Regions from separate parts of the Metabacillus hrfriensis genome, predicted to be linked through region 1. Evidence: riboswitches for the same ligand, from Rfam matches in the RefSeq annotation. Region 1 holds a riboswitch; each other region holds the start of a gene.
The links. A riboswitch is a leader RNA that binds a small molecule or an ion and turns the genes downstream of it on or off. The one in region 1 is predicted to bind thiamine pyrophosphate.

Region 1 (5,056 bases):
AAAATTGGAATGACGATCCTGTTTCTTATATCAGGTTCGCCAATGATTCTGCTTGATCCGTATTTTTTCATAAGAAATGCAGTCATTGCCCTCACAATCATTAAGCCATGCTCTTTATTCAAAAGCTCCCTTGGCCCAATTAATAAATGCATTCCAAGATCACCTGTTTCAGCTTGATAATAGTTCTTTATTGAATCATGCTGGATAGAATACGCAATCAAATAGCCAGCTGGACTGTCATCTAAAAAACATAGAAAAACCCGTTTGTGCTCTGCTTTAACGGTGCGTTCTAAATAAGCCTTAAACTCTTCTTCACTTACATTCAGCTTCCAGAACGGCGCGATATGCGGCTGATGCATCCAGCTGAATAAAATCTGAAAATCTGTTATTTTGACCTGCCGAAGAGAAATAGTTTGGTTTAACTCTCCGTCTTCTATGATGGCTTCAAATTCATATACGTTTTCTATATGATTCAGCTCCTTACTGTCTTGTCAGTGAGTACACATGAATATTAATTGAAAATGATTATCAATGTCAATGACTTCTGAAAAATCAGTCATTCCTGCCTATGCATTTTTTTGAAATAAGAATAAATTCTAGCACATCATACCTATACTTTTATTCATAAAAAAAGAACAGAATTTAATCTGTCCTCTTTTCTGCTGTGCAGTATTCTTTATGGTTTAAGTACTTAATCATTTTACCCGCTATAGTTTACATAATATTATTATATTAAATTCAGGGAACTTCATCATCTTTTATTCTATGCATTTTCTCTGAATCCTTCTGAACCGCCTTATTTTTGCCAGTAATCTAGTATTCATGAGAGATTTACAGAAGAACCAAAAAAAAATTGAGCTGGATCGCCGTTAAAAAATCCAAACATTAAGAAAACGTGCAAATGATCATCAAGATTTGCACGTTTTCTTTTATTCCCCTATTCAAGATACAGATTTTTTCAAAGCAGCCGCACTTTTATAGACATCTTCTGCAAGACTTATCGATGTAATAACCGAGACCCCGTCGGCACCTGCTTCAATAACTGCACGCGCATTTTCAGCTGTAATGCCACCAATTCCTACGATTGGAATCAAAATGCCGCAGTTTCTTACTTCTTCAAGAAGAGAAGTCCCCTTAACAGGCTTTGCATCTGTTTTTGTACGCGTAGGGTAAATAGGCCCTGCTCCGATATAATCGGCTCCATCCTCGATTGCCTTCTCTACCTCTGCAAGGGTATGGGCTGAGACACCTACAATTTTCCCCTCGCCTAAAATCTTTCTTACTGCTCCGGCATCTTCATCATCCTGTCCGATATGAACTCCATCTGCATTTAGTGCAAGAGCTAGTTCAATGTCATCATTTATGATAAATGGTATTCCATGGTCCTTACAAAGCTGCTGCAGTTTTCTTGCCAGGTTCTTTTTTTCGCTGCCTGTTAAAGCATCCGTTCCTTTTTCCCGGAACTGAAACATAGATATGCCTCCGCTAATTGCTTGGAACAGGACTTTTTCAGGGTCTTCCGTACAGTTTGTGCTGCCCATAATAAAATAAAGCTGGAGTTTCGCGCGCACTTCCTCATTCCACATGCAAAGGTCCCCTCTTTTTCTTTTGATAAGCCCAATGATTTGTAGGTCCATGGCCCTGTCCTAATTTAAGATCTTCTTTTATCGCTTCCCGGATGAACGCAACGGCGGTTTCTGCCGAATGATAAATTGACTTTCCTTTTGCGATCTCGGCTGTAATGGCAGCTGCGAAGGTACAGCCGGTTCCGTGTGTATTTTTTGTATGAATACGTTCACTTGTAAAATAGCTGAACTCTGTTCCATCAAATAACAAATCTACTAACTGTTCCTCGTTTTCAGCATGACCTCCCTTAATCACAACATTTTTCACGCCAAAAGAATGCAGGATTTTGGCAGCAGTCTGACGATCATCAAGATTGAGAATGTTCAAACCCGTCAGCACTTCAGCTTCTGGAATGTTGGGAGTAACGACCAAAGCAAGCGGAAGCAAATGATTTTTCAATGCTTCTACTGCTTCATCCTGCAATAATGAAGCACCGCCTTTGGCTATCATGACGGGATCTACAATCACTTTGCTCCAATTGAACCTCTTTATTTGTTCAGAAACAGCTTCAATAATTTCACTATTAAAAAGCATTCCGGTTTTAATGGCATCAGCTCCAATGTCTGAGCCAATCGCTTCAATCTGCTGCACAACCGCGTCCGCTGTTAATGGAAACACACCATGTACACCTAGTGTGTTTTGAGCGGTAACCGCTGTAATGGCAGACATTCCGTATACATTCAATTCCTGAAACGTTTTTAAATCCGCCTGAATTCCTGCTCCGCCTCCGCTGTCAGAGCCTGCAATTGTCAGTGCTTTAGAGATTGACATGGCTGACCTCCTCAAGCGCAGAAAGTTTTTGAATATTATCAGCTGAAATGGTATAAAGATTGTTTAAAAACTCGATTTGAAAGCTTCCGGGACCTTCAATTCCTTCAGCTGCAAGTTCTGCAGCACTCCCGTAAACCGCTAATGCTGCAGCAGAAGCACGAACATAATCTTTTTCAACAGCGCAAAATGCGCCGATAACAGAGGTGAGCAAGCAGCCTGCACCTGTTACTTTAGTTAATAGAGAATTACCATTTTTGCATATATATGTTGTTTCTCCATCTGAAACAATATCCTGTTTTCCTGTAATGACCGCAATAGTGTTTAACTGCTTTGCAGCTTTTACAGCAAGTTCGATTATGTCACCTTCGCCGTCACCGGAGTCGACTCCTTTTATCGACCAGCTCTCCCCAACGACATTTGCCACTTCAGCAGCATTCCCTCTAACTGCAGTGATCTCCAGTTCCTTTACGATTTTTTGTGCTGTTTCAGTACGGTATTTTGTTGCGCCTGCACCAACCGGATCAAAAATGACTGGCACGCCATGCTTATTGGCAGATTTCCCTGCAAGCAGCATCGCTTCTACATTTTCTTCGTTTAAGGTGCCAATATTTAATACGAGTGCCCCAGCAATTTTCGCCATATCCGCCACTTCTTCCTTGGCGTAAGCCATGACCGGCGATGCTCCGATTGCTAACAGGCCATTTGCTGTAAAATTCGTTACCACAACGTTTGTAATATTGTGCACCAGAGGTTTTTCTTTTCTTACTTTTTCTAGAATCGCATCAATCGTTTTAGGCTCTATCATATTTTTTCCTCCCCATAATAAAGAGCACTCTGCCGCGGCAAAGTGCTCATATGTATCCCTGAATCACATCCCTGCGCTGGCATTATCCAACAGGTTCATTCGGTCTACGGCAGATAGCCGTACTCTCAGCCTGATTCCACAAGCTCCCGTTTTCATTATTTTATTTTATGATTCAAAGTCTACTCTTCTGACACTGGATTTGCAACCATTAAGCAGCTGTTTTTTTTCTCCATCACTTTTGTTTTTATCAATAAAATGAAAATAAGTATAATTGGAATCCCAAACTGAAATGGCAAATGAATGTATAAAGGCACAATTTCAAGTCCAATTTTTATATGCAGGAATCATACTCGGAGAAAATCTATGAGGCACTCAAAACGGGCAATCACCAAGTTCTTTTTTCATCAGCTTCTATTGATTCAGACAATAGACTGTATTATCATTTTTATTTCCTCAATTTTCGATCCGATTTGGCAGGAATGGATTATTATTCCTTTCCAGGTTCATTTATGTGAATCAAATAATAAGAACCCAGCTTCCTTGGTTTATTGGTTCCTATTAGTGCTAAAAGTATTTTCAAAGCAAGCCAGATCGGCAGCCAAAATAAAAAAGACATCATATCTGATGTCTTTACTTTCTTTCCAATGCTAATTTAATGCCAAATCCAATGAGTACTGCTCCGGTAATGCCTTCCATCCAATTTTGTACAGCTGGCTTCTTCATGAAAGCACTCAATTGATGAATCAAATAAATATAAATAATAAACCAAATAAAAGTAAGAATAGTGTATGTTAATCCCATGATCATAAACTGTGTAAAAGTATTTGATCCCGGCTCCAAAAATTGCGGCAAAAAGGTTAAAAAGAAAACAGCTACCTTAGGGTTTAGGAGATTTGTCAAAAATCCCTGTCTATAACAGTTGACTTGTTTTGCTTCAGGCTTTTGTTCTTCTCTATCTTGTATTCTGCCCGGTTTTTTTAGAGTCCATAATGATTTAAGTCCTAAATAAATGAGGTAGCAAGCTCCTGCGTACTTCAGGATTGAAAAGAGAAAAGCTGATTTGACAATAAGTGCTGATAAACCTAACACAGCTGCAAAAGTATGAATTAAAAGTGCTGTCAAGGTCCCGAACACTGTTTTCATTCCTCCTGCCCTCCCGCCAGTGATTGTATTCTTAGTAGCGATGGCTGTATCAGGTCCAGGCAATAAAATTAATAAGATCGACATGATGATAAATAATGATAAGTGCTCCAAGCTTATCACCCTCCATTCTGAATTTTACCTATTTTAACATACGGAGGGAAAGCTTGATAGAGCCTAATTTAACGGGAAAGTAGTTTCCAGATTCCTAAAACATCCAGCAAAACAAGGAAAATAGCAATTGGAGCTACATATCTCATTAAAAAGAACCAAGTGTTAAAGAGTCCTTTAGATAAAGACGAACCGTTAGCAAGTTCTGAGTAAAGCATGGATTTTTTCATTTTCAAAGGAACAAAGATGGAGATCAGCAGAGCGCCAATCGGCATCAAAATATTGCTGACCAAATAATCAGCTGCATCGAAAATTGATTTTCCAAAAATGCTTACTTCACTCCAGATTCCAAATGATAAAGCAGATGGCACTCCGACTGCGAATATAGTCAGTCCAATGATCCAAGACCATTTAATCCGTTTATTAGCATCACCTTTAGCGATTACAGATACTATAATTTCAAGCATCGAAAACGCTGATGTTAATGAAGCAAATAAGAAAAGCAGTAAGAAGGCAACAAAGAATATCATTCCAAATGCCATTTGATTAAAAACGGTCGGCAGAACATTAAATAACAAGACAGGCCCAGCATCAGGCTTCAGT
Region 2 (5,056 bases), 1.3 Mb from region 1:
AGTTTTCAAAGATCATTTGCTTCAAGCGAAGCTTTATTAATATAACATTTTGCCGTTTTAAAGTCAAGCGTTAATTTTACTTTTCTTTTTTTTAGGCTGTGTTGCTTTTTCGCGTTTTTCGCGGCAACGAATAATAATATACCACGCTGAAATTCCCTTTGCAATAGCTTTTTTATCATTTTATAAAAAAAGATTTTAATTATCGAAAACGCACTGAATTTGTCTGAAATTCAGTGCGTCATATTCGAATCAGGACTGTTTTAAATGAAGAACATCAAGCAATCTCCTTTTAAGTAAAGCAAATTCCGAACTAGTAATGAGATTTTCTTTCCTTGGCCGTGTAAATTCTACGTTCACTTCTTCTATTAAGCATCCAGGTCTTGGTGAGAGGATGAAGATTCTGTCTGACAGGAAGATAGCTTCATCCATATCATGTGTAATGAATATCACTGTCTGATCTGTTTCCTCGCATATTTGGATAAACCACTTCTGCAGTTCAAGTCTTGTCATCGCATCAAGTTTGCCGAATGGTTCATCTAATAGAAGAAGTTCTTTATTGTTTAGGTATGCTCTTAGGAAATTGGCACGCTGCCGCATTCCGCCTGAGAGCATAAAGGGATAATGCTTTTCAAATCCTGCAAGCCCAAATTTCGGGAAAAGACCGCGAGCTTGAGTGAGCGCCTCATCTCTCCCGGTACCTTGTATTTCTAATGGAAGAATAACATTATCCAAAACCGTTCTCCATGGAAACAATACATCACTTTGGGGCATATAGCCGACAAGACCGGTTTTATTTGTAATATCTTCTCCATTATACTTTACACTGCCTTTAGTCGGCTTATTGATGCCGGCTATAATATCAAGCAATGTGCTTTTTCCGCAGCCGCTTGGTCCAATAATGCTTACAAATTCACCTTTTTTCACATTCAAGTCTGTCGGCATCAGGACATTCTGGTCTTTAGAATAAGATTTGCTGATTTGAGAAAGAGTCAGCATGCTATTTCTTTCCTTCAGGCAGGAATTCATTTGTAAAAGCTTCACTTGGTTCAATGTTCTCTTCAATCAGCTTTCGTTCATACATCCAATCGGCATATCTTTTCCAGACTTTTTCATCTTGAATGCCCCATTGCTTCGCTTTTCCCTGATACTGATCACTTAGCCACACTTGGCTTTCCTTTACTAGCTCAGCATTAATCTCAGGTACATTTTTAATCAGAATATCCGCTGCTTCTTCCGGCTCTTCAATGGCAAATTGATAACCCTTTGATGTAGCCTTCATGAAGGACTGAACCATTTCTTTGTCTTTTGCAATTTTGGATTCGCTGGTTGCAATAACCGGAGTGTAATAGTTTAATGCTGGATCAAGGTCTTTTAAATAGATGTAGTTCAATTCAATTCCCTGACGAGCAGCCTCAACCCCATCCCATCCCTGGAAAATCCATTGAAAGTCTGTATCGCGTCCGATCGACTTGAAAAAGTCTGTTGCTCCAAGCGTGACATAATCAACTTTTTCAAAGTCTGCATTCGATTTATCCATTACAGCTTTAATAACAGCTTCTTCTGTAGGAGAACCCCATCCCCCGTAACGTTTTCCTTCAAAATCCTTTGGAGAAGTGATGTTTTCTTCTTTTAAAGAAGCAAATGCAGAAGTATTCTCCTGTATGATTGCTCCTATTGAAACAATCGGCACACCTGTTGATCTTGCGTGTGTAATATTCTCCTGATGGCTGACAGCAAAATCAACTTCACCAGAGGCAACAATCTGATCCGCACTGACTCCTTCACCAGGTTCAACTATTTCAACATCAAGACCTTCTTCTTTATAGAAGCCATTTTCTTTCGCTGCATAAATGCCTGTATGATTTGTATTTGGAAACCAATCCAGCATAATCTTCACTTTTTTTAATTCCTCATCAGAGGATTTTTCTGCCGATCCGCATCCAGATAAGATGAACACTAAACTAAATAGAATAAATAAGAGTTGTTTCATTTTTTCTCCCCCGTGCTAGTTAGAATGCTTTTGCTGCTTATATTTCCAAGGCATCATGATTCTTGCCAGTATTTCAATAAGTGTAAAAATGATTAAGCTTAAACCTACTATTAAGACGATTGTTGCAAATACTTTATCTGTCAGAAACGATTGGGAGGATCGAGTCAATAGAATTCCGAGTCCTTTGCTTGCACCCAGCCACTCTCCGATAACCGCCCCCATCACACTGTATGTTCCGGCTATTTTCAACCCTGAAAAAAAGAAAGGTGTTGCAGCTGGAAGCTTCAATTTTAAAAACATCTGTCTGCGGCTTGCTCCAAGCGTTCTCATGAGCTTCACCATATCCCTGTCTACTAAACGGAAGCCGTCAGAAAGATTGATGGCGATCGGAAAGAAACAAACGAGCGCCACGACAATTACTTTAGGAAAAATGCCGAATCCAAACCAGATGATAAGCAATGGAGCAAGCGCTATTATTGGAATGGTTTGTGAAAGAACAAGCAGCGGTTCAACTGCTTTTCGAACCCAATCTGACAGGTCTATTAAGATAGCAATCAATACGCCCGCTGTTACAGCGATCAATAAACCAAGTACTGCTTCCGACAGAGTCTGCAGGATATGTCCGCCTATCGTTCCCCTCATTTCAGCAAGCGTGATGAAAATATGAGTCGGACGAGGCAGAATCCAATTTTCCACTTTTGAAACGATGACAGCCAATTCCCACAAAAAGAGGAATGACAGCAGCACTATACCAGGAAGCGCTATTCCTGAAAGTGTTTTAACAGTATTTCTTAAGTTTTTCATCCATTGTGACCCCTTCTTTTGGGCGGTAATGAATTTTCATGTGAGTCATTACCTCGGTTGCACCGGCTGAAATACAGGCATCCTGCGCTTGCTTAACGATATCAATCAATTCATCTAGCTCTCCCTCCATAACCGTCTCCATCGCACCTACCTCATATTTAACTCCTGATCGCTGAACAACCTCGATCGCTTTGTCGACAATTTCATATGTATTCCCTTCTGATGATTTAGGCAGCACCTGAAATGCTAGATTTACACTGGACATTCTTTATCCTCCTTAAAATTTATTAATATATGAGTATCTGACCGAACAACAAAAAAGGCTGCCACTGGGGCAGCCTTAACGCATTCGCAAAGTTATGGAAAAGTAATGCATCTTCCGCATTCCCTCCGCTGGCATTACCCAGATCAGGTTAAAGGGTCGATACAAGAATCAGTATCCTCTCAGCCAAGTTCACTCAGCTCCCCTGCATATATTGAATTCATGGAAACTATAGCAAGATTTTGGATCCTTGTAAAGACAGATAAAAGAGCTTTCCATTCTTTTCTGAAAAAAATCAAGATTTAGTCTTGTCGAATTTTGCAACTTCCTGTATAGTAGTGTCTAAATCATATATTGCATTTGACCACTTGGGGAGCCATTCGGCTGAGAGTGAACGTTATGTTCAGACCCGTTGAACCTGTATAGTTAAAGCTTACGTAGGGATGTGGCGATGGATTCAAGTGATAACCCAACCAAAGCAGTGCGTGGAAACCATCCGACATTCCCCGCATTGCTTTTTATTATGGAAAAAAACTGCCCCGGTCAATGCTGAAAAGGGGAAGAGCTATGCAGACAAATACACGTCTAGTTTTTTTAGTAGAAGCAGCGATTCTATCAGCAATTGCATTTCTGCTTGATTTAGCAACAAGCTTCATTGGCAAAATGCCTCAGGGAGGGTCAATTTCGCTTGCAATGATTCCAGTCCTGATCATGGGTTTTCGCCACGGATTAAAGGGAGGACTGCTGACAGGCTTTTTACTTGGCGTTTTGCAGACGATTATGGGCTACACCACAATTGTGCATCCAGTCCAGGGTTTTCTTGACTATTTTGTTGCATTTACCGTGGTAGGTGCCGGAGGAGTTTTCTATAAACAAGTCCAAAGCTCTCTGAATCCTCTTAACAGAGGACGATTAATTGCTTACGTAGTAGCAGCGGCTTTTCTGGGAAGCTTCCTTAGATTTGCTGCACATACACTTGCCGGCGCTATTTTCTTTGCAGAATTTGCAGGCGATAAGCCCGTTCTGCTGTATTCAGCCGGCTATAACGCTTCCTACATGGTGCCTACATTTATCATTTGCTCAATCGTCTTAGTAATGATGCTCACTGCTTCTAAATCACTTGTCTTAAAAAGAAAATAGATTCTGTCAAAAGCACCGATTTTTTTCGGTGCTTTTTTATCCTATTAAAATTTATATAATTTCTTCCATTCATGTCTATTCCAGCGCCTGACTCTTCGGTCAGAACTTATTTCTTGTCATAAACACTCTATCATCAGCATGTACTAGTAGTAATAGATTTCTTATGGAGGGCAAATGATGAATCTATCCTTCTCATTGATGATGATAACATTTTTATTGTCGATTATTCATTTTCTATATGGTTATTTTGAAGCGATAAGGATCAGCAACGAAGAAGAATTAGTCAACGGCTGGTCTATGATTTTCTCTTTCCCGCTTGGGTTTGTATTCGCATATTTTGCTTCGGTATTTCATCAGCAGGTTTTACCCCACTAAAAAGAAACGCGACAAGGTCACGTTTCTTTTTTCATTACCTCTATTAATTTCTCTAAGTACGGATCCAATTCCTCAAATGAGTATCCAGCACTTTCAGCCTTTGACACATTCAGTGTCCATTCACCTGATAATCCATAAGGTGAAGCATTCTCTTTCGCAATCTCCCTTGTCACAATCGCTTTTTTCCCGACAGCACATCCGATTTTAAGCAAAAGATCATTCAGTGACAGACTTTTTTCAAAAGCGGCATTGTATGCACCCGTTAAGGTTTTTTCTCCAGCCATATACAAGAATCCCGCTGCGTCCTCAGCTGAAGTATAGCTGTAAAAATATCCAGGATCTGCAATTCCAATCGGTTCCTCGTTCTTCACCTTTTTCACATGAAATAAAAAGCGTTCCGTATAATCATCTATTCCGATTACCAGAGCAGGTCTTACAGCGGCAACAGGCACATCCGCATTCTGAAAAAGATAGGCTTCTGCACT
Region 3 (5,056 bases), 1.7 Mb from region 1:
TAACAAATTCATCCAGATGAACGGTCATTTCACGGCGGGATACGTGCGGCGCTTTTTCAGCAAGTCTAAGATAGCAAAGCAATTCATGAAATTCATATTCCTGAAGGCCCTGAAGATGGCTGATTGCATGATCAGTCAATTCAGAAAGCATGCTTTCTGGTATCAATTTTTTATATTCATAAAAATAACCCAGTACTTCAGCATTTGGATTTCCCCAATCTGCCCCAGCCTTTTGGTAATTCCACCAGGGTGCCCTCGGTGCAGATTCTACCTCAGGGGGCACTTTTTCCCAACCATGAAGTTCTGGTTGATAGCTCTGAATGAAATAAGCAATAGTGTTGTTAAGAATTTCGTCTTCTTCATCCGCGTTCACTCTGGATAAATACTGCATGCCGACCGTTGAGGCAAGTGCTGATGAATCTGAACATCTGAAATCCGGCTCAAGTCCATTCCCGAAGCCGCCATCTTGATTCTGATATGTTTTAAGCTCCATTAGCACATCTTCTTTAGAGCCATTCTCAAATTCAAAAAGATATAAAGCGCGGTCAACCTTTCGCGCTTTTTCAAGCATAAATTTCCGCGCTTTAAGAAATTGCCCCTTTGTAAACTGCTTCATAACCTTAAGCCCCCCTACTTTTTCAGTCTGATGATTACCTTTGTGCCTTTGCCAAGTTCGCTTTCCATTTTGAATTCCCCATTATGCTCGGTAATGATTTTGTTGCTGATTGTAAGACCCAGTCCAATGCCTTTTTCTTTTGTTGTAAAAAAAGGCGTTCCGAGTTTTTCCAGACGCTTTTCATCAATACCTGTCCCATTATCCTCAAACGTCAGCTGATAAAATAAATCATCCTTGTTTTCTCCTCTTATTTTAAGGCTGCCTCCGTCCGGCATAGCTTCTATGGCATTTTTCATAACATTGATGAATACTTGTTTCATTTGATTTTTTTCACATTCTATTTTTGCGGCATCTGAATCAAATTTAAGATCGATAGCCACATTTCTGAGGGAAGCCTCTGGATTTAATAAAATCATCGTGTCTTTAAGAAGTTCTACAACATTAGTGCATTCTTTCAGATGAATAGCCTGGGGCCTTGCCAGTGCCATAAATTCATTGACGATCTGCTCAATTCGGCTTAATTCATCCATGATGACATTCTGATATTTTATCTCATTCTGGTCCCTGTCTTTTTCAGTCAGCAGCTTAAAGAATCCCTTAATGGATGTAAGCGGATTCCTGATTTCATGGGCAACACCAGCTGCAAGCTCCCCTAGTACGGTAAGCTTCTCATAGTTGCGGATATATTCTTCGACTTTTCTTTTTTCAGTAATATCCCTTGATATGAACACAATGCTTTCTGGGTCCCCATGCTGATTGAAAACAGCCATTCCTTTTCCCTCAAACAAGACAGCCTGTCCTGTATGACTGATCTTGTGATAAGGGATGGTGACAGGTCCTTTTGTGGTTAAAAGGGTGTGTATAATCCCTTCTGCTTTAGCATGATCATCAACAAGTATATATTTAAAGACATTTTGCCCGATCATACGCTCAGGCTCATATCCCAGGACTTTTTTATAAGAGGGCGATGCGTATATATAATTTCCTTTAAGATCGACTACACATATTAAGTCGTTGCTGTGTTCTAAAATGATCCGGTACTTGCTTTCGCTTTTTCTCAATTTTTCTTCTGTTTGCTTCCGCTGTGTAATGTTTCTTGAAATGACGATCGCATGCTTTAAGGATTCATTTTCAGTGACGGGAATTCCATGCGACTCAAGCCATATATAAGTATGATCCTTGCATAAATATCGATACTCAACCGTCATCTGTCTATTTTCCTTGAGCATTTTATAAAATTGGCCGGCAATCAGCTCCCTGTCCTCCGGATGAACGAATTGAAAAGGAGTGTATCCGACTGCTTCTGATATATCATACCCAAGTACTTCTTTATAAGACGGAGATACATAGGTGAAAAGTCCGTTTGCATCTAGAAGCCCAACGATATCACGCATATTTTCAGTAATCAGACGGAACTTTTTTATCGTTTCCTCGTGTTCTTGTTCAAGTTTTTTCTTAATTGTGACATCTCTTATAATCACCTGGGTGGATTGCCTGTCCCCCCATATGTTTGGCAGTGATGTTACTTCCATGGTTAAGGGCAATCCTCGTCTGGTATACCAGATCTGTTCCATTGAAGACGGTGTGAAACCATTTTTTGTATCGGTGATCCGCTGCTCAATTATCTCTCTATGCTGAGGATCAATTGAATTCCAGATGGATTTTCCAATGAGATCCTCCTTGCACTTTAACTCTAACAGATTCATGGCAGAAGGATTTATATATGTCCACTTTCGGTTTTCGTGAATTAAAAATGCGGTTGGAGAGTTCTCAAGCTGATTAAGATAGACTTCCATTAAGCCATCGAGTCTTTCCTGAGAAAGAAATTTCTCTTCATGAGCCTGTTCTTGCTTCTTCATCGCGGTCCATCTCCTCCAAATACATACATATCCTTAATATATCAAAAATTCAATTAATAAGGTACTGCCCTAGTAGCGAATAAATAAAAAGCCCGTATTTTATGATCAATACGGGATGTGTTTCTAATGAATTTTGACTCTTCCACGGCATTGTTGATTTTCACTCACTTTTAATGAAGCTTCGTATTAGCCATTAATTAATAATCCCATGGTGGACTATTTCCACACTTACTTTAGGTTCAATCAGGATGTTTGGATAATCCTCCTCCCATTTTACCTTTTTCCAGATAGCGGGATGATAGGCAATGAGCTCTCTCCCAATACCAACGGACTGAAATCAGGTACAATGAACCACATGATTGTTTCTCAAGCATACTCAAAATTTATAATTGTGAAAATTATCACTTGCAAGATTGCCGATTTACCTGCTATATTGCTAACAAATGAATATTTTTTCATTCTGCTGGGGGAGTCCATGATGCTGGACTGAGAGAAGAACGCAATTCTTTGACCCTTTGAACCTGATCTGGATGATGCCAGCGTAGGGAAGCGGTGTGGCGTAGGCCGTTTTTTTTGGCTTTTTACACATACTGTTCCAAGGGTTCTGTTCATTAACAGAACCCTTTTTCTATTTCTTTCGCGGGTGCAGATCAAAACTCTATTAAACGATATAAGGAGGAGTTAAGATTGGATTTCGCATTCACTAAACAGTTTGATGGCAGCAAAAAGATGTATAAAACAGGATCAAGAGAGGACATTCGTGTTCCATTTCGGAAAATTGAGCTTGCACAGGATAATGAACCAGTGCTTGTTTATGATACGAGTGGTCCTTATACGGATCAAGCCGCTGCCATTGATATTAAAAAGGGGTTACCTGAAGTCAGAAGAAGCTGGATTTTTGAACGGGATGATGTGGAAGAATATTCAGGTCGCAGAGTCAAGCCTGAGGATAACGGCCGACAAGGGGATATGACTTCAAATGAAAACGTCTTTACTGGCGATAGAAAAGTACTGCGGGCAAAAAAGAATGCCAATGTCACTCAGCTTCATTACGCCAGAAAAGGAATCATTACACCTGAGATGGAGTTTATAGCCATTCGTGAAAACATGGACCCTGAGTTCATTAGAAGTGAAGTTGCAAGCGGCAGAGCCATTATACCTGCAAACATCAATCATAGAGAAAGTGAACCTATGATCATAGGCAAACATTTTCATGTCAAAATTAATGCAAATATAGGCAACTCTGCAGTAACCTCATCCATTGAAGAAGAAGTTGAAAAAATGACATGGGCAATCAAATGGGGTGCTGACAACATCATGGATTTATCGACAGGCAAAGATATTCACACCACCCGGGAGTGGATTATCAGAAATTCACCAGTACCGGTTGGAACAGTGCCCATCTACCAGGCGCTTGAAAAAGTAAAAGGCATTGCTGAGGATTTAACCTGGGAAGTGTACAGAGATACCTTAATTGAACAGGCGGAACAAGGGGTCGATTACTTTACAATCCATGCAGGTGTTTTGCTGAGGTATATCCCTCTTACAATTAAAAGAACAACCGGGATTGTATCAAGAGGAGGATCCATTCTTGCAGGATGGTGCTTAGCCCACCACGAAGAAAACTTTCTCTATACCCATTTTGAGGAGATTTGCGAGATTTTAAAACGTTATGATATTTCCATTTCATTAGGCGATGGCCTGCGTCCCGGATCGATTGCAGATGCAAATGATGAAGCACAATTTGCAGAACTTGAAACCCTGGGTGAGCTCACGAAAATCGCATGGAAGCATGACGTACAGGTGATGATTGAAGGTCCTGGCCATGTTCCAATGCACATGATTCGCGAAAATGTAGAAAAGCAGCAGGAAATTTGCCATGAGGCACCTTTTTATACACTTGGACCATTAACGACAGATATCGCACCAGGCTATGATCATATCACTTCAGCTATAGGTGCAGCGATGATTGGCTGGTTCGGTACCGCGATGCTTTGCTATGTAACGCCGAAAGAGCATTTGGGATTGCCTAATAAAGATGATGTTCGCGAAGGAGTCATTGCCTATAAAATTGCTGCACACGCCGCTGACCTAGCCAAAGGACATCCTAATGCACAGTATAGAGACGATGCCCTGTCTAAAGCGAGATTTGAATTCCGCTGGGAAGATCAATTTAATCTTTCCCTTGATCCTGACCGTGCAAAGGAATATCATGATGAAACGTTACCTGCCGAAGGAGCTAAAACCGCTCATTTCTGCTCGATGTGCGGGCCAAAATTCTGCTCGATGAGAATTTCCCACGATTTAAGAAATACTGTTAAAGAACAGGAAATTGAAGAAGGACTGAAGCAAAAGTCAAAAGAATTTGTTGAAAACGGTTCAGCTATCTATCAGTAGACCATTTAGGCTGTGAACGTTCTGCCGGTTCATTGAATCATTTTAGGGGCGAACCTTGTATTACTTTCCAAACCGGTCCATTTACTGTCCGAAATGTCCGTAATACTGGCGAAAAACAGGAAAATACTTTCTTATTTGAATGAAATACTTTCTTTTTTACAAAAATCTCCTAAACCATAAAAAA

Region 2: linked by a shared signal. The riboswitch ahead of QLQ22_RS20280 (MTH1187 family thiamine-binding protein) and the one ahead of thiM (hydroxyethylthiazole kinase) in region 1 are both predicted to bind thiamine pyrophosphate.
Region 3: linked by a shared signal. The riboswitch ahead of thiC (phosphomethylpyrimidine synthase ThiC) and the one ahead of thiM (hydroxyethylthiazole kinase) in region 1 are both predicted to bind thiamine pyrophosphate.

The regions. Positions count from the first base shown of each region.
Region 1 is NZ_CP126116.1:2,753,723-2,758,778, forward strand. Features, by position in the region: gene QLQ22_RS13700 (GNAT family N-acetyltransferase) at 1-476, opposite strand, end outside; gene thiE (thiamine phosphate synthase) at 942-1,586, opposite strand; gene thiD (bifunctional hydroxymethylpyrimidine kinase/phosphomethylpyrimidine kinase) at 1,576-2,397, opposite strand; gene thiM (hydroxyethylthiazole kinase) at 2,384-3,202, opposite strand; TPP riboswitch at 3,254-3,362, opposite strand; gene QLQ22_RS13720 (LysE family translocator) at 3,833-4,429, opposite strand; gene QLQ22_RS13725 (sodium-dependent transporter) at 4,525-5,056, opposite strand, start outside.
Region 2 is NZ_CP126116.1:4,061,853-4,066,908, forward strand. Features, by position in the region: gene QLQ22_RS20265 (ABC transporter ATP-binding protein) at 250-996, opposite strand; gene QLQ22_RS20270 (ABC transporter substrate-binding protein) at 998-1,990, opposite strand; gene QLQ22_RS20275 (ABC transporter permease) at 2,006-2,794, opposite strand; gene QLQ22_RS20280 (MTH1187 family thiamine-binding protein) at 2,769-3,059, opposite strand; TPP riboswitch at 3,161-3,273, opposite strand; TPP riboswitch at 3,416-3,517, shown strand; gene thiT (energy-coupled thiamine transporter ThiT) at 3,624-4,196, shown strand; gene QLQ22_RS20290 (hypothetical protein) at 4,374-4,571, shown strand; gene QLQ22_RS20295 (NAD-dependent epimerase/dehydratase family protein) at 4,589-5,056, opposite strand, start outside.
Region 3 is NZ_CP126116.1:4,499,891-4,504,946, forward strand. Features, by position in the region: gene QLQ22_RS22330 (hypothetical protein) at 1-616, opposite strand, end outside; gene QLQ22_RS22335 (PAS domain S-box protein) at 631-2,475, opposite strand; gene QLQ22_RS22340 (Ger(x)C family spore germination C-terminal domain-containing protein) at 2,669-2,797, opposite strand; TPP riboswitch at 2,931-3,040, shown strand; gene thiC (phosphomethylpyrimidine synthase ThiC) at 3,163-4,872, shown strand.